Regions from separate parts of the Paenibacillus sp. FSL H8-0259 genome, predicted to be linked through region 2. Evidence: riboswitches for the same ligand, from Rfam matches in the RefSeq annotation. Region 2 holds a riboswitch; the other holds the start of a gene.
What was found. Region 2 has a riboswitch for cyclic di-AMP ahead of NSU01_RS17695 (alpha/beta hydrolase). Riboswitches for the same ligand answer to the same signal wherever they lie in the genome.
Positions count from the first base shown of each region.

Region 1 (10,949 bases), 2.0 Mb from region 2:
CAGGCAGGACCCTGGCTGTATCTGGGGACCTTCCTTGCATCGGCTGCACCGGAGGCTGCTGCGGCGGCTATGATGGATACTCCCTTTGGGGAAGGGGCGGAGAGCTGCTTCTGGCGGGTAGACCGCCCCGGCGGAGCGGTCAGGCCGTATCTGGAGAGCACGCTGTACGGACGCTGGAATTATCCGCTGGGCGTGACGTTATACGGGCTGCTGTGCACAGGGACAGTGCTGGATGATTCCCATTACACCGCTTATACCAGAGGCCATATTGAGCAGTGCACACGGCTTCATGAATATTCACTCTGGGACACGGGCCGTTACGGCGCTCCGGGAATTAATCAGCAGCTGGCGCTAATCGACTCCCTGGATGATTGCGGCTCATTCGGTGCGGCGATGCTGGCAGCGCACAGCGTGCAGCCGCTGCCTGGAGCAGCCGGGGCGGCAGAATACATTGCCCGTTACATTCAAGGGACACAGTCCCGTGACGAGGCGGGTGCGCTCTACCGCACCCGGGGCACGACCGATTTCATGCAGGGAACAATGTGGTGTGATGATTTGTATATGAGCACCCCTTTTCTGGTCCGGTACTATCAGCTGACCGGCAATGCTGCCTATCTGGATGACGCCGTGGCCCAGTTTCTGCATTACCGCGCGCGGCTGTTCCAGCCGGAGCTTGGCATTATGCACCATGTCTATGACTATAAATTCGGCAAGCCGAACGGTGTGCCTTGGGGCAGAGGCAACGGCTGGGTGCTGTTCTCACTGACCGAGCTGCTGGAGATTCTGCCGGAGCAGCACCCGCAGCAGCCGGAGCTGCTGGATTATTTCCGGGAGCTGTGTGAAGGGTATCTGCGGCTACAGGATGCTGCAGGGCTATGGCATCAAGTTCTGACGGATGCTGAATCCTATGCGGAGGCATCCTGCTCTTCAATGTTCGTGTATGCCTTCGCTAGAGGGGTGCGCAGAGGCTGGCTGCTCAAGCCGCACCCCTACGCCGCTGCGGCAATACGCGGCTGGCACGCCCTTGCCGAATACTGCATCGACAAGCAGGGGAATGTCTACGGCGTCTGCCGGGGATCAGGCTACTCCTTCAATAAGCTCTATTACAAGGAGCAGCTCACCTGGCAGCTCAACGATACTCACGGAATTGGCATAGTACTGCTGGCCGGTATTGAAGCGCTGGAGCTTACGCGGGAGCTGGAAGCACAGAAACGATAAAGAAATTATACTGTATTGATAATATTTGCCGGCCGGGGCTGTCTAGTAAGCAGATTCACTGCTTACTAGACAGCCTCTTTGCTATGTAACAGCACTGCTCCAGAGAAACGGAGCAAAAAGGAGTAAATCATCGGCCGCTTAAGAACGAAAGCAAAGAATACGCCTTCATTCATGCAGGGACGGCATTTTTGGCTTCTTTTGTCAACCGCAGCGTTTTACATTAAATGGCTGCAGGCGTAAGATTCAAATCAACAACCGAATGAAATTTAACTGTTCTCAAATGGCTGAATTCCAGTAATGGGAACGGGGGAACCAACGGTGATTACGGCTTTTGCTCAGATAGCGGCCGCTCACCTGGGGTGAATCCTTGCTGCATGCTGTAACGGTGCTCCGGCAAGGTAGGGCAATCTCGCTGCCCGAATCCGTCAGCTAACCCCGTAAGCCTCGAAGAGAGAGGATGAGCGCCATGATCGATTAACCGACCACGGAGAGCCCTGTTGCTGCTGTGGTCTTTTTGCTGTGCAGCAGCAGGGAAGACGGTCTGAATCAAAAATAACAATTCATATAACAACGGGAAAGTGTATTTATAATGTGATCTGAACTGCCTAAGGAGGTGATCGTTATCTTAACTATATTTATCGTGTGCTTCTGGGTCGGACTGCTCCTGCTCCTCAGCGGCGGACTTCACGGACATGGCCTGACGGGTCATCTGCATGCGGGGGGCGGTGACGCCGGGGGGCCGGGCTTTGTGCCTATACTCCCGCTGATGGTGTTTGTCACAGTCTGGGGCGGCTCCGGTTATGTGCTTATCCGCTTCAGCGGAATGGGCGTGCTTGCAGTAGTGCTGATCTGCACCATGATTGCCTTGCTGACAGGTTGTCTGATGTATGCAGTGCTGGCCCGGGTGATGACCCGGTATGACAGCAGCATGAATGAATTGGATTATGAGCAGGCAGGGCAGCTTGGATACATCAGTGTACCTGCAGCGGATGGGGCAGCCGGGGAAATGAAATATGTGCTGCACGGAACGATGCGCTCCATTGGAGTGCGGGCAGCAAGCGGCCAGCAGCTTGTGAGGGGCGACAGGGTGATTATTTTGAAGGTGGATAAGGGAATGGCGGAAGTAACCCTCTTCGAGAGGGAATTCGGAGAATTATAAATGACGGGGAGTGTCGGACCAAATGGTTATTCTTTATTTAATCTCGGGCATTGTTGTTGTTATTCTGCTGGCTTTGTTCAGTATAGTGACCGCTTATAAAAAAGTCCCGCCCAATCAGGCGATGATTGTATACGGTCTCGGCGGTAAAAGAGTGGTGCAGGGCGGCGGTACGTTCGTCATCCCCGGCTTCCAGAACAATAAGACCATCTCGATGATGCTGATGAGCTTCGATGTCATTCCGGCGCAGGCGATGTTCTCCCGGCAGGGCATCAAGCTCAACCTGGAGGCGGTCGCCCAGATAAAAATCAAAAGCGATCCCACCGCTATTCTGACGGCCAGTGAGCAGTTCATCGACCGGCCGGAAGAAGACCGCGAGACGATTATCCTGCATTCGGTGGAGGGCCACCTGCGCGGCTTGATCGGGCAATTGACGGTGGAATCCATCCTCAAGACGCCTGATGAAATCAACAGCAAGATGAGGGAGACCTGCTCGGAGGACCTCGACAAGATGGGGCTTGAGGTCGTCAGCTTCACCATCAAGAAAATTACGGATGACAAAGGGTATATCGACAATATGGGGGTTCCGGAAATTGAGCGCATCCGCCGCGATGCCAGCATTGCCAAGGCGGAAGCGGAACGCGACATTCAGATCAAGCAGGCCGAGGCGGAGAAGGAATCCTCCATTGCCAAAGCCAATGCGCATCAGGCCACCATTGAAGCGGGAACCGCCGCCCGCGCGAAGGAATCCCTGTTTGAGAAGGAACTGAACATCAAGCAGGCGGATTTCAAGCTGGAGACAGAAGTGAAGAAGGCACAGGCGGATCTTGCGTATGAATTGCAGCAGAACAAAATTAAGCAATCGCTCGTTACCGAACAGGTCAAAATCACGCAGATGGAAGCGGAGGCCAACCGCACAGTCCGGGAAATTGAAGTCGAGCTGAGACAGCGGGAGCTGGAGGCAACGGTGATCAAGCCTGCCCAGGCGGAGAACCAGGCTACGGTCATGAGAGCGGAAGCCGCCAAGCAGCGGCAGATTCTTGAGGCGGAAGCCGAGGCAGCGACAACGACCAAGCGCGGACTGGCCACGGCGGAAGCTGAGCTGGCGAAAGGGAGAGCGAATGCGGAGATTGTCCAGCTGGCCGGAGCGGCGGAAGCGGGAGCCCTGGAGAAGAAAGCCGAAGCGTACAAACAGTTCACACAAGCTGCGCTTACCGTGGAATTCCTGAAAATACTGCCGGAGCTGGCTGAGAAAATTGCTTCCCCGCTCGCCAAGGTGGATAAGATTACAGTGATTTCCCAGGATGGAGCCACCTCAGGCGTGAACAAAATTACCGGTGATATCGCCAAAATAATGGCCCAGGTTCCTGAGTTGACTCAGACGCTTACCGGTATGAATGTGACCGAAGCGCTCAGCGGACTGCTTGGCCGGGATAAAGAGCAGTAATTCATATACAGCAGCAATAAAGCCGCCGTTCTTTCGTTAATGGAGAATTGCGGATTTATTGCTTTTTTGTGTGCCGGTTTTTCTCACTGGTCACAGACGTGAAGCTAGATTTGTAGTAAACTGGAAGGAATGTACTGTCTGCTCGCAATTATTCTACAGAAAAGAATGTGATATATTTATGCAGCTTCAGGCTCGACTGCCGGCCAAAAAATGGCTGGAGAAGTACCTTTCCGGGGAAGGGATGGATTACCGGCAAATTGTAGCTTTATTTATTCCGATCCTGATTGACCAGGCTTTCATCATCGGGCTTAATCTGGTAAACACTGCGATGATCAGCTCATCCGGCATGGCGGCGGTCAGTGCGGTGAATATGGTAGATTCACTGAATATATTCCTGATCAACGTATTCGTTGCCATTGCTACCGGCGGGACAGTGGTCGTTGCGCAGTACAAAGGCAGCGGCAACGACCGGATGGTATCCCAGGCTACGGCGGGTTCGGTTACCTCGGTATCGCTGATCGCCGTGGGAATCGGACTTCTGCTCATGGGCTTCCACACGCCGATACTGAACCTGCTGTTCGGAACAGCTTCCGCCGATGTGCTGGATAATGCCCGGATCTACATGATCGGCAGCAGTATTTCTTATCTGGGGATCGCCGTGGTTCAGGCGGTGTGCGGTGCGCTGCGCGGCGTCGGCAGGACGCGGGCTTCGCTGATGCTGTCGCTGATCATGAATCTGTTATACGTACTACTGAACGTAGTCTTCATTAACCTGCTGCACATGGGTGTGCTGGGGATGACGCTGGCGGTCAATATCGCGCGGTATGCGGGCATGATCTTTGCCCTGGTGTACCTGTTCAAGATTGACACGGTACTGCGTGTGCGGGTCCGCGACCTGTTCCATGTTCCGGTCTCCATGCTGCGCAGAATTATGTTCATCGGCATTCCATTTGCAGCTGAGCAGATGTTCTTCAATGGCGGCAAGCTGCTGACCCAGATTTTTATTGTTAGTATGGGCACCTATGCGATTGCGACCAATGCTATTGCCGGCTCGCTGGCGATGGTGTTTCAGATTCCGGCCAGTGCATTGTCGCTGACGATCGTAACGGTGGTCGGCCAATGCATCGGGCGGGGGGATGTGGCGGATGCCAGAAAATTCATCAAGTCCTTCCTCTGGATCGGTTCAGCCTCGTATGCCTTGGTCGCCCTGCTCCTGATGCCGCTGTTCCATCCGCTGGTGTCAATCTTCTCTCCGCCTCCTGAGATCATTGACGACTTGTTTGTAGTCCTGCTGGTGAATGCTATTGCCCAGATTCCGCTGTGGGCGGTCAGCTTCATTCTGCCGTCCGCGCTGCGGGCAGCGGGGGATTCCCGCTTCACCTCTATCACCTCCATGCTGTCGATGTGGCTGTTCCGGGTCGTATTCGGTTACATTCTCGGGATCGTCCTAGGCTACGGTGTGCTGGGGGTCTGGCTGGCGATGAACTGCGAGTGGGCCGTCCGGGGATTTGTGTTTCTATGGCGCTTCAGAGGCGACAAATGGTTTGCGCATAAGCTGATATGAACGCTGTGGCTGCTGATCTAAAGGCTGTCCCGTAAGTAGTTTTCCCATAAATGTAAGACAACAGAGCAGCGTTGCCCGTTATTAAGTGGCGCTGCTCTGCGTTTTTTGTATCGCGTGCAGATTCCCTGCACGTGGTGTAATGAAGTGAAGGCTGGCGCGATATGATGTCGAGCCGCGTCGGGCTGTCCAAGTGTTCTCCGGTAGGAGTGAGGAGTGGCTTCTTCAGGCCAGCAAGTGGAAAAACGTATCTTAATTCGTCAATTTCTGAGCGATGTGCGGAAGCAAGTGGAAAAACAACATCTAATAGGGGTAGTTTTCACTACTTTGGATGAAATGGAGTGATTTAAGTGCTGTTTATTCAACTGCTGATTAAGCAGGGGGACATTCGCTCATCAGCAAGTGTAGTAAATCCAACTGCTATTAATCCGGCCTCTATAGCATCCGGCTTATAAAGTGGCAGACAGGTGCTTCTTAGTTCTGACACTCCAGTGAAATGAACTATAAAAAGCACGGTACAATCTTTAGTTTCGGGTAAGACGCTTTTTTTGCATTATGCTACGATTTGGGTTGAGAAGGGGGGCAGCTTTCACATAACTGTAAGCGCTTAACTCAAAAGAAACCCAAATTCATACAGAGGAGTGCAATGCATGAAGCGAATAATCAAGCAAGTCTCTCTCGTATTACTTGCAGCCGTCCTGCTTCTTCCGGCAGGCGGGTATATTCCGGCTGCTCAGGCAGCAGAGGCCCCGGCCAAGGTATACCACGAAAGCTTTGCGGGCGGCACAGGCAAGGCAGTCCAATCCGGAGGCGCCAGCCTCAGTGCAGTCACGGGAGTTCCTTTTGACGGAAATGCCGATGGAGCAGCGTTATACGTAAACAACCGGGTAAATAACTGGGATGCGGTTGATTTCAAATTCTCGGATGTCGGCCTCAAGAACGGGCACACATACACCGTCACTGCTGTCGTCTACGTTGACGCTAATGTAGCGGTCCCGGACGATGCGGCGGCGGCGCTCCAGACGGTGAAAAGCTATGGGAATTATACGGCAGTACCCTATGTGGCAGGCCAATCAGTCACACTGAAGAAAACATTCACTGTGGATACCAGTGCCGTGGACCCCGACAAGAAGGATTATGGCTTGCGCATCAATTCTAACGAGGCCGGGGCCGCAGTGCCATTTTATCTTGGAGATATTCTGTTCACTGAAGAGGGCACTCCAGGCGGCGGGGAAGAACCTGTCCGGGACCCGGCTTTACCATTCAATACGATCACCTTTGAAGACCAGACGGCAGGCGGCTTCACCGGCAGAGCGGGAACCGAGCTGCTTACTGTAACCGGTGAAGAGAATCATACGGCTGATGGTTCCTACGCGCTGAAGGTGGAAGGCAGAACCTCTACCTGGCACGGGCCTTCCCTGCGTGTGGAGAAATACGTGGATAAGGGCAGCGAATACAACATCTCTGCCTGGGTCAAGCTGATCGATCCTGCCAGCTCGCAGCTCCAGTTGTCTACGCAGGTGGGCAATGACAGTGGTGCGAGTTATGTGGCCCTGTCCCCCAAGACGATCAGCACTGCTGACGGCTGGGTGAAATTTGAGGGCAGCTACCGCTATAACAGTGTGGGCGGCGAATATCTGACCCTTTATATTGAAAGCTCCAACAACACAGCAGCCTCCTTTTATATCGACGATATCACTTTTGAGCATACAGGCACCGGCCCGGTGGATATTCAAAGGGATCTGGTTCCTCTAAAAGCAGCCTATCAGAATGACTTCCTGATCGGTAACGCGATTTCAGCCGAGGATCTGGAAGGTGTCCGGCTGGATCTGCTGAAGCTGCATCACAACGTTGCTACCGCAGGCAATGCCATGAAGCCGGATGCGCTGCAGCCGACTAAGGGGAATTTCACTTTTACAGCGGCAGATGCGATGGTGAACAAGGTGCTGGCGGAAGGGATGAAGATGCACGGGCATGTGCTGGTATGGTACCAGCAGTCGCCTGACTGGATGAACCTGACCACGGATGCGGCAGGCAATACCGTTCCTCTGGGACGTGCCGAAGCACTCACCAATCTTAGAACTCATATCCGGGAGGTTATGGAGCATTTTGAGGGCAGGGTGATCTCCTGGGATGTAGTTAATGAAGCAATGAATGATAACCCGTCCAACCCGTCCAACTGGCAAGGGGCTCTGCGTCAATCCCACTGGTATGATGCCATCGGTGCGGACTATGTAGAGCAGGCTTTCCTGGCGGCCAGAGAGGTGCTGGACGATCATCCAGAGTGGGATATCAAGCTGTATTACAATGATTACAACGATGATAACCAGAACAAAGCCCAGGCCATCTACAGTATGGTCAAGGAAATCAACGACAGGTACGCGCTTACTAACCCCGGGAAGCTGCTGATTGACGGTGTGGGGATGCAGGCACATTACAATATCAACACGAATCCCGATAACGTCAAGCTGTCGCTGGAGAAATTCATCTCGCTTGGGGTAGAGGTCAGCATTACCGAGCTCGATATTCAAGCCGGAAGCGACAATAAGCAAACGGAGAAGGAATTGGTCGACCAGGGCTATCTGTATGCGAAATTGATGGATCTCTACAAGGCACATGCCGCCAATATCGAGCGCGTTACCTTCTGGGGAATGGATGACCGTACCAGCTGGAGAGCTGTCTCAAGTCCGCTGTTGTTTGACAGGGATTTGCAGGCCAAACCGGCATATTACGGCGTCATTGATCCGGCAAAATATATGTCAGAGCATCAACCGAACACGACAGAGGCTAATGTGTCTGAGGCCGTTTACGGCACACCGGTCATTGACGGAACAGCGGATGAAATCTGGTCCTCAGCGCCTGAGATGGCAGTGAACCGGTATCAGCTGGCCTGGCAGGGTGCAAGCGGAACCGCGCGTACTCTGTGGGATGAACAGAATCTATATGTACTGGTCCAGGTCAGCGATGCCCAGCTGGACAAGAGTAACGCGAATGCGTGGGAGCAAGACTCGGTTGAGGTCTTCCTGGATGAGAATCTGGGCCGTACCACCTTCTATCAGGACGATGACGGACAGTTCCGGGTCAATTATGACAATGAAGCCTCCTTCAGTCCGGCAGCCATCAGTGCAGGCTTCGAGTCGGCAACCAAGGTAGCCGGAACAAGCTATACCCTTGAAATGAAGATTCCGTTCAAAAAAATCACCCCGGCCGGCGGCACCAAGGTCGGCTTCGACACTCAGATTAACGATGCCAAGAGCGGCGTCCGGCAAAGTGTTGCCGCCTGGAATGATACCACCGGGAACGGTTATCAGGACACGTCTGTGTACGGCATATTGACTCTCAAGAGCAGGGATGAAGAGCCGGAACAGACAACGGCACCAACGCCGACACCAGCAGCAACGACACAACCAACTGCGGAACCAACAGCAGAACCAACACCAACAGCTACACCAACCCCGGCACCGGTATCTGGCGGAACAAACTATGTCAATAGCACACCTACACCGAAGCCTGTGAATCTTGAGAGTAAGGACGGCGTGGTTACGATCAGACCGGAAATCAAGAATCAGGGAGGAGAGGCAAAGGCCACGGTTACGGGCGATATTCTGCGCAAAGCGCTGGAGCAGGCAGTCCCGGCAGCAGACGGCATGAAACAAATCGTGATCGACCTGCCGAAGCAGACGGGTGCAGCCTCATACGAAGTTGAACTGCCGCTGCAAAGCCTGAAGGGGCAGGCGAACTTCGTGCTTGTGATCAAGACAGGCCCTGCAACGCTCGCAATCCCAGGCGGGCAACTGGCTGGCATTACAGCAAACAGTGAATACATCTCCATTCATGTAAAAGAGTCCCCGGCGGCCAGTCCGGATGCGGCAGCCCGCAGTCTGACCGGCAGTCGTCCGGTAGTGGAGCTGAAGTTGTCGGCCGGAGGCCGGGAGATGGCCTGGAGCAGCCCGGATATGCCTATAACTGTTTCAATTCCTTACAAGCCGGCAATGGAAGAGCTGGGTTACCCCGATTCACTGCTGGTGCGCCAGCTCCGTGAGGATGGCCAGATGATTGCTGTCGTGAACAGCCGTTATAATGCGGCGAACGGATCACTTGTGTTCCAGACATCAGAGTTCGGCACTTTTGCAGCGGCGTATGCTCCATTGACATTCACGGATCTGGGGAATCTGTCTTGGGCTAAGCAGGCTGTCGCTGCTATGGCAGCGCGTGATCTTGTCCTGGGAACCTCCAGCGGCAATTTCTCACCGGCTGTTCCAGTGAGCAGAGCAGATTTCACCGCATCCCTTCTGAAGGTGCTTGAACTCAAAGCTGCTGCTGAAGCAGGTGCTGGATTCAGCGATGTCGGGAATAATGCGGAGCATTTCAAGGAGCTTGCCGCCGCGAAGCAGCTCGGCATCGTCACCGGCTATGCAGATAACACCTTTAAGCCGGACAGCACGATTTCACGTCAGGAGATGATGGTGATCGCCGCCCGCGCGCTGAAGTCAGCAGGGATAGCGGCACAAGGCAGCGGAACTCTGGATGCTTACGCGGATGCAGAGCGGATCTCCGCTTACGCCAAGGGCAGTCTGGAAGCTCTGCTGAAATATGGAGTTGTGAACGGTAAGAACGGCAGGCTTGCCCCGGACGATACTCTTACCCGGGCGGAAGCAGCGGTCATTCTGTACCGGATCTGGAAGCTGTAATTAGGACTTAGAATTTTCTTCTGATTGAGCGCAGCAACAGCCAGCCGCCGGGCGGATTCCCGGAGGCTGGCTGTTTATGCTGCAGGTTTATTTTAGTTTTTAGTATGCCGGCAATCAGCGTCCATTGTAATTCCGTACAAGTTCATCCATCACGCGGCTGGTACGGATAGCGGTATCGCCGGTGCTTAGAGCGGTGCCGCATCCCAGAAGCTCATCTACAATGGACTGGATCAGCGGCTGCTGGATATGGGGCGGGTGGGCGATAAATTCAGGGTACTCCCCGTTTTTGGTCCGGAGAATAACCGGCTGCTCCGCAAAGGTGGAGAAGGTGATACTGCCACGGCTGCCGATAATTTCAGTAACGTCTTCGTTAGTAAAGGCATTGAAGCACCAGATGCCCGTCCCATGAACGCCTGTCTCAAAGCGGTATCTGCCGGATACGGTATCCTCAGGTTTGTAGGGGCTTCCAAAGTTGGACGCATGTCCGTTGACATCTTCAATCGGGCCAAGCAGGAAATCGAGCAGGTCCAGCGTATGGCTGCCCACATCCAGCAATAACCCGCCGCCGGAAATTTCCGGGTCCACCCGCCAATTCTCCACACTTACCGCTGCGAGCGGCTTAGTCATATGCAGGGTGCGCACAAACCGGGGTTCACCGATCGCTCCTGTGTCCAGCCACTCCTTAACCTTGCGGAAGCGCGGAAGCCCTCTGCGGTAATAAGCGACGTACAGCGGAACCCCCGCCTGCCCGCAGGCAGCAATCATGGCTTCGCATTCCGCCGTATTAAGACCCATGGGCTTCTCCACATAGACTGGCTTTCCGGCCTGCGCTGCCGCTAAGGTGTATTCCATATGGGTGGACGGCGGTGTAGCGAT
Region 1 covers NZ_CP150147.1:2,135,755-2,146,703, forward strand. Annotated here, with positions in the region: gene NSU01_RS09085 (glycoside hydrolase family 88 protein) at 1-1,218, shown strand, start outside; cyclic di-AMP (ydaO/yuaA leader) riboswitch at 1,491-1,677, shown strand; gene NSU01_RS09090 (hypothetical protein) at 1,832-2,377, shown strand; gene NSU01_RS09095 (SPFH domain-containing protein) at 2,400-3,821, shown strand; gene NSU01_RS09100 (MATE family efflux transporter) at 4,000-5,385, shown strand; gene NSU01_RS09105 (endo-1,4-beta-xylanase) at 6,033-10,073, shown strand; gene NSU01_RS09110 (Gfo/Idh/MocA family oxidoreductase) at 10,188-10,949, opposite strand, start outside.
Region 1: another riboswitch for cyclic di-AMP. It lies ahead of NSU01_RS09090 (hypothetical protein); the one in region 2 lies ahead of NSU01_RS17695 (alpha/beta hydrolase).

Region 2 (10,949 bases):
TCACCGGCATGATCAACGCAAACGGCGTGCCGTCAAGCAAAATGGCAGCCCTTCCCTCCAGCAGTGCGGCCATCACCCGGTCCGGCCGTTCCGTATTCTGAATCTGCTGGAAAGGGCTGAGATAATTGTCCTCTACCAGCTGTTCGATATAACCGGATTCCTGCACATCATCGATATTAATCGTATGAATTCTCCGGGTGACTTCTGCAATCAGTTCATCATTAGCTATCCCTTTAATGTAGGTTAGTATCAGCTCTTTCTCGACTCTTTCTCCGACCGTAAAAGAAATCATCGCAAGATCGGTGTTCTGTCCGTGCCTGCGCAGCATGGCCGTATTGTCGCTCAGCGCTTCCGTGAAGCCGATTCGCGGGCCGCGCAGCAGCGCTTCCGAGATCGGTTCCTCTACACTTCTTGTATTCCCTTTAGACGTCCCCAGGATGAAGACCTCGCTCATTCCTTCGATCAGCAGCACCGCAGAGCCGAATAACACCTTTTTGAGCGACATGTCCAGCTGATTGGTGAATTCAACTTCCGAGACCAGCACCACCTGATGAACAATGATTTCTTTCAGGCTCGCCGGATCAGGCGGAGTGTCCAGCCCTTCAAATGGACGTGCTGCATTCATCAGCGGCCTTAGGATATTGCGGTCCATTCCATCCTTGTCGGTGAGGCCGTCCAGAAAGAACAGCGCTGCCTTCAATTTCAGGGTCCCTACACGTAGCTCCCGTACATTAACATCCGACATATCCGCACTGATCTCCCTAAAGGTCTGTAGATCCTGCTGAAATTGTCCGGTATAGGTTAACGTTGGCTGCTGATTATTCTGCGAAGTAGTTGAAGGAACAATCTTATTATTTTTCACAGCTTCACTGGTTTGCTCTGCTTCACCGGTATCCTCGGAGCTTGGCACGCCTCCGCCCTTCTGCCCTTCAGCCCGTCTTCCCCGGGTACTTGCCTTGCCTTCCTTAGCGCGAAGCCACAGCATGCATCTTGTCAAAATGACCGGAACAATAAAAATAATAAGTGCCTGCATGCACACACTCCAGCCGGGAATGTAACCAGTAATGCTCTTCCACAACACAAACACCCCCTCTGATCGTAACCCTTATTTTGGCCGAAGCTGGATAATTCATGCACACCTGCTAATTAAGACGAATTCAACCGTTTTTCTGAATCTATTTCACATCAAAAAAGCGAGTCACGGAGGACTCGCTTGTCAGGAATGGTGCTTATTATTTGCTGGTAAACACGCTGTAGACCGTTTCCTTATCATTCTGCACATAAACCACGTTGATTGTACTCACTTTCCAGTCCTGAAACGTTAAATAAACATATTCTGAGCCGGAAATTGTGATTATGAGGCCTGAGGATTTTTGATACAGTTCATCACTGGGATCGAGATAGCTGTATTCAAATCTTTTTTTAAGATACTCTGCGTATTCCTTCCCGGTTAATTCACTCATAAACTTATCTTCCAAGGAATAACGGTAGGCAGCAACATATCCGGGTCCTTTACTAAAGTTAAAAATAAGCTGCTTCCCGTCTTGCGTAGCAAAAGCACTCCGTAGTACGTTCGAGTATCTTTCTGATGTGAATGAGGCGGTATCGAAGGATCTGAGAAGAGACTTACCCTTCATATCATAAACATACACTCCGCCCGTGGTTTCAAATATTAACTTATCTCTATCTGCATAAATAAGGTGCGGAGGCTCAGAGCCAATAAAGAAATCATCAATTTTCTGTAAGTCAATCTCTGGAATAATAACTTCATTTTGATTTGCGGCAGCCTGGGTTGAAGCGGCTTTATCCCGATCATAATAATGCAAGAAAAGCATTATAACCACAACGCAAGCAACAACAGTAATACAGGAGAGTAATCCTGTTTTTCTATTCATTTGGCCTCCAGGCTAAACATGCTTATATAACAATTAGTGAACTTATTGTACAGCAGTTAGATGGATTAGTCTGTAAGCCAGTACGTCTGCTCCATCAATTGGGTATACGTTAGTAAGAATTTCATTTGTGTTATACGAATAATCACCTGTTCTGGATGTGATTAATGGATATTGAGTGTTATAGCTAGGAGCATAGGAACCAGTAACGATGGTAGAATGACCAAACCCTGGGTATCCGTAAACAGAATACTTAATCTGAATAATATCCCCATTCTCCCAGTTAACATATTGAGGCGGGCAGGCGTAGACCAACGGTTTGGATTCGGATCGTGAAATTCATTCACACCTGCCCATGACGGGGTACGTGCGGATAATGAATCATAATACCAGCTAGTGCGGTTTTCTTTGGCTCCTCCTGCTAACAAACTATGGGAAATAAAATTTGTACAATCATTTGCAATGGCGCTGAAATCATAATAAGGTGCGTAGCTTGAATTTCCTGAGCTTGGATCCGTTTTGCTGCTGTTAACAATTGCATATGTAACAATATTGCTTCTGGCAGTACTGCTTACACTTGCAAGACTGGCGGAATTAGGGGTTGCAGCATTAGGATTCATTGCATCCGTCTTGTAGAGCGAAACTTCAGAATCCAGCTTATCAAAAAAATTATTTTCATTGCTTAATTTAGTTTCTAAGATTTCATTTGGTTTTTTACTGTAATCAAGCTGGTATTATAAGTTATGACTACGTTATTATCTAATACCTGATAGTCATAGACACTTACCTCCAACGAAAAGCTGGATACATCAATATCGAAACGAACATTTCTGTTTTTGATAATATCATGCTTCAAATCGACATATTGGAGCACATTTTCGTCCTTAATATATTTGGACACATTCATGTCTTGCTTCATATCAATGAAATAATAATATTCCTTCAGAAATTCCTTACCAATCTCCTCGTATTTATCCATAGTTTTGGAGGAAGACAGCTCCAAAGCGTAGGCACTCGGATTAATTTCCACGCTAAAAACAAGAAATAGTATGGCGATATGCTATTTTAACTCTTTTTTAAGAAAACTGCGGATGAGGCTCACACTGAGTTCCAGATCTTCTTCGAGCGGGAAATGCCCCGTATCTAACAAATGAACCTCCACATCTTTTAAATCCTTTTGAAAGGCTAAGGCTCCCTCCGGTCCAAAGAAAAAGTCGTTTTTACCCCACGCAGCGAGTAAAGGCGGCTGAGAGCTCCGGAAGTATTCCTGCCAGACCGGATATTGTTTCAAATTATTCTGATAATCGTAAGAGAGAGCCAGTTGAATGTCTTGATTCCCCGGACGATCCAGGGCAATTTGGTCCATATTCCAGTTATCAGGGCTTATGGCCTCAGGATTACGGGTTCCATTCACATACTGAAACTTCGTCAGTTCCGGTGTCAACAGATTGAGCATACCTTCAAGACTGGCCGGATTCCCTGGATCATTCCAAAAGGCACGCATCGGTGCCCAGGACTCTCCGATTCCTTCTTCATAAGCATTTCCGTTCTGTGAAATAATGGCTTGAACGCGTTCCGGATGCATACGGGCCAAACGGAAGCCTACCGGAGCACCGTAATCATGAACATACAGGATATATTGGTTCAGGTTCAATTGTTCAACGAATGCATTGATCAGCACGGCAAGATTGTCGAAGGTATACGTGAATTCTGAAGTTGACGGCTGATCGCTGTTCCCGAAACCGGGATAGTCCGGAGCTACGATATGGTAATCGCCTTCGAGTTCACGAATAAGGTTTCTGTACATATGCGATGAAGAAGGAAATCCATGCAGCAGAAGAAGTGTTGGCTTCTCCCTGCTCCCTGCCTCGCGGTAAAAAATATTCAAACCTTCAACTTGTGCATAGCTGTATTGTATAGTCATTGAACCAACCTCCCCATTGTTACCGGTAACCAGCTTACCTGTTCCGATACTCAATAGTATACATACAGGTCTGTATAGTTTCAAGTTATTTTTTTTAGATTTATCATTTGCGTAGTAACCGTGAGCCATTTATAATAGATAGACTGATCTGTATACTTTTGAAATACTGTGAACCGGAGGGAATCCTGTGGCTAATAAAAGTAAAAAAGAACATATCCTAACTGTCGCCTCCGACTTATTTAATAAACAGGGAATCCGGGCTACCGGTGTAGACCAGGTTGTCTCTGAATCGAACATAGCCAAAATGACGCTCTACAATCATTTCCGTTCCAAGGATGAGCTTGTCCTTTCTTATCTCATGAAGTACGATGACGAGTGGAGAAAACGGTTCGAAGACTCAGTCAACAAGAGCGCAAAAACGCCCAGAGACAAATTATTGGCTGTATTCGATATGCTCGGAGAATGGTTCGGGGAGCCGGAATTTAATGGCTGCGTGTACATTAAGACGGCAGCGGAATTCATGGATCACTCCCATCCTTACTATGAAGCAGCCCGTAATTACAAAGCTTTTATGAAAAAATACATCGATTCTGTTCTTAATGAATGTCCGTCTGTGAATCGCGAAGCCTTATCCAGCGGTCTGTCTCTGTTAGTGGAAGGCGCGATTACTGCAGCCATGCTGCAGACCGATCCCAAGCCTGCGGAGCATGCCCGGGAAACCGCCAGGGTGATCATTGATTATTATCTGCAAAGCAAATAATGAGTAAGCCGGTCCCGAAAGGGACCGGCTTCATTTAACTTTTTAAGTTAATCCCGTTTGTTCTCTACAGATTTCATACGGTTCTGATCGTCAGGCACACGGTCAACACTAAATTCCTGGCCGGCTTCTGCCTCGCCATGGGCGCTGACACTCCGGGCAAAATTGGTGAACTGCTTTTTGTGCTCATCTTGCTCGTGCTTTAGACGAAGAAGCTCCTTCGGATCCTGATTTGTCATTGTCTTAACCTCCCGGGAAATTCAAAATGCCGCGATTTACGATCATCTTTTATCAACTTTTCCATTGATTACAATGCCCTTATTCGTATGATTTATTCGTATTTCATCCTGCTCTCAATAGTCCTCCAGCTGTCCGAAAGGCCAACTGCTCACCTCGCATTGACCATATGTATCATCACCCGCAGCTATCACCGTGCCATCTGACTTAAGGCCAACGCTATGAGCGCAGCCTGCCGCAACCGCCACGATATCGCGCCAGTCACTTATATTGCATTCGCCGTGTTTATTCCAGCCTTGAGCTTCCACTGTACCGTCTGCTTTAAGACCGATGGTGTGATGACTGCCAGCCGCTATCGCAACGATATCATGCCAGCCGCTTACCTCGCATTGACCTTCATGATTCCGGCCTGCCGCCACCACCGTGCCATCTGCTCTAAGGCCGGCGGTATGAAGATAACCTGCCCCTATCGCCACGATATCGCGCCAGCTGCTAACATTGGATTGGCCATACCGGTTATTCCCCGTAATTGTCACCTTGCCGTCCCGTTTCAGTCCGGCGGTATGCCAGTCGCCAGCTGCAACCGCTATAATATCACGCCAGCTGTGTACATCGCATTGACCTTCATTATTCCGGCCAACGGCCACTACCGTGCCATCCGATTGAATGCCAACCGAACGGCGCCAACCCGCAGCAACCGCCACGATACCGTGCCAGCCGCTTACCTCACATTGATTATGCTTATTCCAGCCCACAGCGGCCACCGTACCGTCCGGTCTGAGTCCGAGGGTATGTGAATTCCCTGTATGGGCATTAGCTGCAGCGATTGCCACCATATCCTGCCAGCCGCTTACGTCACATTGACCATATTTATTGTCGCCCACAGCCATTACCGCCCCATCCGGCCTAAGCAGGACAGTATGACGGTAACCAGCTGCTATGGAAGGCACTTTTTCCACCACATTCATGAATCTCGCTCCTTCATTGAAGACTTCGGTATTATTGCGGCTCCCTCTAGAGTATCTATCCTTGGCTGTCTTATCAAGCGCGGAATCCAGATCCTACTGTGCTAAACTCACCAAGTCCGGCTGTAATTTGTTCCGCAGAACATACAGCATGATGGCCCCGACCAGGAACGCCACGACATCGGAAATGACCAGCGACCAGACCACCCCATGGAATCCGTTCAAGCGGTTGGCAATGTAGAGCACAGGAATCAGAGTAATTCCTTGAATAACTGACATAATGAAGGCGGCGGTTCCTTGTGCTGTTGCCTGGAAGATCCCCGTAAATAGCGTCGTCATTCCTGTAATGAACAGGGATAAGAATGTCACATGCAGGATGTAGCTGCCCATTTCAATCAATTGCGGGTCATTCGTGAACAGCCCGATTAAGTGGTCAGAGATCAGGTAGACAATAACGCCGAACACGACAGCTAGCGCCAGTATGGTTTTAATCGTAAATTGAATAGTATGCTTCATGCGCAACCGGTTGGCTGTAAAAGAGAAGGCAATAAGCGGCACGACGCCCTCGCTTAAGCCCATCAGGATTAACTCGGGAAATTGCAGCAATCGTGAGGAAATTCCGAAGCCCGCAATAGCCTGCTCCCCATACTCAACCAGAAAACGGTTAAAGATAAGCGACATGGCACCCATGAAGAGACTCATTACAAAGACGGGAACTCCGATTTTGAATACATTTCTTAGAATGACCTTAGTGGCCTTGAATTGTTTCAGTGAGACTGTTAAGAATCGACTCTTAAATCCTATATGATAGGCGTAATAAGCACTCGCAACCATGTTAGAAATGACCGTGGCAGACGCAACACCGATTACATCCCAGTGGAAGACGAAGATGACCAGCGCATCGAGAATTATATTCACGGCCACACTAAGCAGCATACCAATCATAGATGTTATCGCGGCTCCCTCCGAGCGGACAATACTCTCCAGTGTGAAGAACAATACGACGAAGGGTGAGCCAATAAGCATAATGGTGACGTAGTCCTTGGTAAATCCGAAGGAGTCAGGCGTTGCCCCCAGGCCATGTACGATAGAATCAATGAGCGGCAGGCCGACGGCCATCGCGATAAGACCGAGAACCAGGCTGCTGTAAAAGGCGAATGCAGATACATGCTTAACATCAGCCGTATTTTTCTCTCCCAGCAAACGGGAAATGAAGGCGCTGCTGCCGACACCAATCAGGTTACCCAGCGCCATAATGACCGCGAATAACGGTAAGGTTAAGGCAAGTGCGGTTAACATGGCAGTATTATTAAGGGTGCCTATGAAAAAGGCATTTAAAATGGAATAGATGACACTCATTGACGTTCCAAGCATCATTGGTATTGCGAAGTGCGCTACGGCTTTTGCAACCGGTGCCTTCTCAAAGTAATGAAGGTTTTCTGTATCCATGCGGTTCACCACTTTCTTCCTGTATGTTAGTCTCTATATTAGTTAGAATTCTAACTATAAATTGATTGCGAACTTTGCGCCGCACCAAACAAACCCGTAACAAATGACAATACGGGTCTCGTGAGCGGGTGTTGACTAATCGTCAGTTTCAGACTGTATTTGGTAAAATCTTTATTGCGCTGCCTTTGCCTTCAGTTCTTCGGGAAAGACAGCGCCGCTGCTGCTAATAGGAAATGCTTTACTTACTTGTCATCCGAATCACTGGAGTTGTCCTTCGAGCCGTCTCTACCATCTCTGGAAGGCCAGCCGAAGCCGTTCATGCCGCCGCCTTGACCTTCCCGGCCAAATCCGGGGAATCTTCCGCTAAAGCGTCCGTCATCCATATTTCCCCACATTCTGCTCATTTGTCCGCGCATGGCCATCAGCTTGTCGAATTCCTCTGATCCTATGCGCTCCTTAGCGGCCTCCATCCACATAGCCATTACATCACGGTCTGCATCTGTTCCTAGTTCTTCTTCTAAGGCTGTAATGACGCGGACCAGGTATTCACCGAAGGCTGCCTGTTCTTCTGGAGACAGGACTGAAAATATGCTGCCGCCCTCAACCTCCTGGCCCTCTTCCTCCCGCCCTTTCGGCGTCAGATAAATCAGCATGATGCGTTTATCTGTCTCGGAAGGCTGACGGGTAATATATTCGGCCTTCTCCAGTTTGGCCAGCAATTCATTGAGCGAGGATACACGAATGTCCAGCATATAGGATAAATCCTTGGTGCTGATTCCGTCCTTCATCCGGAGAAACGCCATGATCCTGCCTTGTCCCCGTGACGTATCTGCCATAGGGCCAACAGCGGCGTGGTTCTTCAGATGCTGTCTCTGCAGCAGCCATTGCAGCTTGGCGAGCTTGTCGTACAATTCAGCATTCATATTCATTATGAATCCTCCCAGGGATATATTTACGGTACCTGTCAATCAATGTAACGGTACCTGTTGAATTTATTATAACGGTACCTGTTATACTTGTCAAAAATTTTCTACAGGTGCCGTTAATAAATTTTCCGCTGGAAGCATTGCTGGTCTTTCAGGTAATCAAGCAGTAGCCGGTTGAAGTGCTGCGGCTGACATAAATGGCTGGGATACATGGCATCTTCCAGTATTGCCAGCGTGGCGAGCGGATATTTGGCCGCTGTTTGTCTCACCTGCTCCAGAACCCGCTCATTCTGATTGCCTGATACACAAAGAACGGGAACCTGCAGCCTTAGTGCAAACCCGTAGCTGTCCGTATGTCTTAGTGCCAGACGCTGTTTAATCAATTCTGTTGTCCGTTCATGGACAAGCTCTCTTCTCAGAATATGATACGCAGACAGCCATTTGTTATATGTAATGCGCAAAGAACGGATGAACATTTCAGCCGGAAGATAATGGGCGGCCCATGCGCAGATTTGAAAGAGCTCCAGCACTTTGCTGCCTTTGGACGTACAATCTCCTAGGATGTAATTGTCCACCAACACCAGATTAATTACCCGTTCAGGATTCAGATAGGCGAATTTCTGGGCAAGCACAGCACCGCTGGAACAAGCTACGATGACGGCCCGTTCTACGGACAGTCCATCCAATAATCCCTTCAGATCTTCACACTGCGTGTCTACAATCCGGCTGATCTCCACATCCATTTTACCGGATTGCCCATTCCCTCTTAGGTCAAACAAGATCACTTTCGCCCGCTTGCTGAAATACTCCGCCTGAGGCTCGAACAGATGATGTGAAGTCGAATAATCATGAATAAAAACAATGGGCAGACCACTGCCCGACACCTCGTAATAGAGGGTAGTTCCATTGACGTCAATATACGGCATTACCTGTGCATCCTCTCATGTCGCTTACGGAGTTAGCTGCCGGATTCGGGCTTGAAGAGTAGCCCTACTCGATTCCTCGAGATTCACCCCAGAAAACTTGGTTTCCCCGCTTCCATTACGGAACTCAGCGATTACATATATTTTTGCGGATATAGATTAACAGAAACTTCAGTATAGCCCATATTCGTCTATGAATGAATAGCTTAGGTGAATTTGCCCAACACGCGCAGAAACCAGCCGCAGTGAACCCAAAAAACAGAGCAGCGATTCTCCCGTTACTGGAGACTCACTGCTCTGCTTGCTTTAAACATCATCTATAATCAGCGGTTCAGGATGTCATCCACCTCTTTGGCGAGCGTGTCCAGGCTGTCCTGAATTGGCAGGTTCTCCAGCCAGATATCGTTGATGCGTGTGCCCATCAGATCTTCAATCTCATGGTACGTACCGGTCATCGGACGCATTTTGCTGAATTCCAGCTCATCGGAAGCGACCTTGTAGCCTGGGAAGGCGGCAATGGTCTCTTTCATCAGGTCTGTGTCCAGGGAGGTTAGACGGGTCGGAAGATATCCCGTATTGGCAGAAGCATACGCCGCCTGTTCGGTATCCGACAGCCATTTCATGAATTCAAAAGCGGCTGCTTTCTCATTATCCGTTCCCGTATTCGCCAGATACGTATTCGATCCGCCGACCGGAACGCCCCGTTTGCCGTCTTCTCCGGCAGGAATCATGGATACGCCGAGATCAATTCCACTCTCCGCGGCCATGCCGGCAAACGTTTTGTAGCCGCCGACACTGGAGAAGATCAGCGCTGTGCCCGGATTGGCAATGGAGGCATAGTAGGCATCCTTGTCCGTGACCCCGAGTACTTTGATTAGTCCCTTGGATTCCAGATCCTCAATGAAGGAGATCAGCTTCACTGCGCCTTCACTGTTGATATTGGATTTCGTCTCATCCTCATTGACCACATTAGTATCCGAGTACGAATGCAACAGCGCCTCCATCACCCAGAAGTCATAGTTGAACAGGTACATCGGCGGCTGGCCGGTAGCATCATAAGCGGTTTGCAGATAGGCCTCCAGTTCGGCAAAGGTCGCCGGTCCGTTCGGATCCAGCCCTTCTTTAGCGGCGAGCGTCTTGTTTACATACATCACGGGAACACTCCGCATATGCGGAAAGGCATACAGATCCTCGCCCAGATACAGGTTGCCGAGGTCGCCGATTTTGAAATCTGAGGTGTCGAACTTGTCCGTTTCCATGAACGGTTCCAGATTGGCAATAATGTCACTGTCGGCAAAGCCCTTAGTCATCGCCACTTCATCAATAAAAACATTCGGCAGCGTACCCGCTATGGCTGCAGCGTTGATCTTCTGCTGCATTTCCCAGTAATCGCCTTGATATTCAGCATTCACATGGATATTCAGCTCGGCTCCCTTGGTCTCGTTGAACTGGTCCACCAGATTCTGATTTACATCCTCCACGGCGGAGGTCCAGAAGTTCAGCTCGGTAACGGAATCCCCTTTCTCATAGGCCGCTACACTGGATTCGGCTTCGGTGGTGGCACAGCCTGCAAGAACGGCGGTCAGTGCAACAGTGGCGAGCAGCGGAGCTACTCTTTTTCCCCATACCTTCATTATTCGTTTCTCCTCCATGAACTGCTGTATTTGGTATTCAACATGCAAGGCCGCAGGGTATTCCCGCTACTTCACTCCCATGTAGGTGAACGCTTTGATAATCTGCTTGCGTGCAATCAGGAAGACCAGCAGAATCGGCACGATCAGCATCATATTCCCGGCCATCACGATCTGCGGGCTGAGCCCCTCCACATCCTGAAGCTTCTGAATTCCAAGCGGCAAGGTCCGGACAGCATCTGTTG
Region 2 covers NZ_CP150147.1:4,161,837-4,172,785, reverse strand. Annotated here, with positions in the region: gene NSU01_RS17740 (spore germination protein) at 1-1,078, opposite strand, end outside; gene NSU01_RS17735 (hypothetical protein) at 1,233-1,895, opposite strand; gene NSU01_RS17730 (amidase domain-containing protein) at 2,057-2,512, opposite strand; gene NSU01_RS17725 (alpha/beta hydrolase) at 2,953-3,816, opposite strand; gene NSU01_RS17720 (TetR/AcrR family transcriptional regulator) at 4,004-4,576, shown strand; gene NSU01_RS17715 (hypothetical protein) at 4,624-4,812, opposite strand; gene NSU01_RS17710 (chromosome condensation regulator) at 4,927-5,778, opposite strand; gene NSU01_RS17705 (MATE family efflux transporter) at 5,872-7,224, opposite strand; gene NSU01_RS17700 (MarR family transcriptional regulator) at 7,467-8,153, opposite strand; gene NSU01_RS17695 (alpha/beta hydrolase) at 8,267-9,076, opposite strand; cyclic di-AMP (ydaO/yuaA leader) riboswitch at 9,084-9,216, opposite strand; gene NSU01_RS17690 (extracellular solute-binding protein) at 9,397-10,707, opposite strand; gene NSU01_RS17685 (carbohydrate ABC transporter permease) at 10,774-10,949, opposite strand, start outside.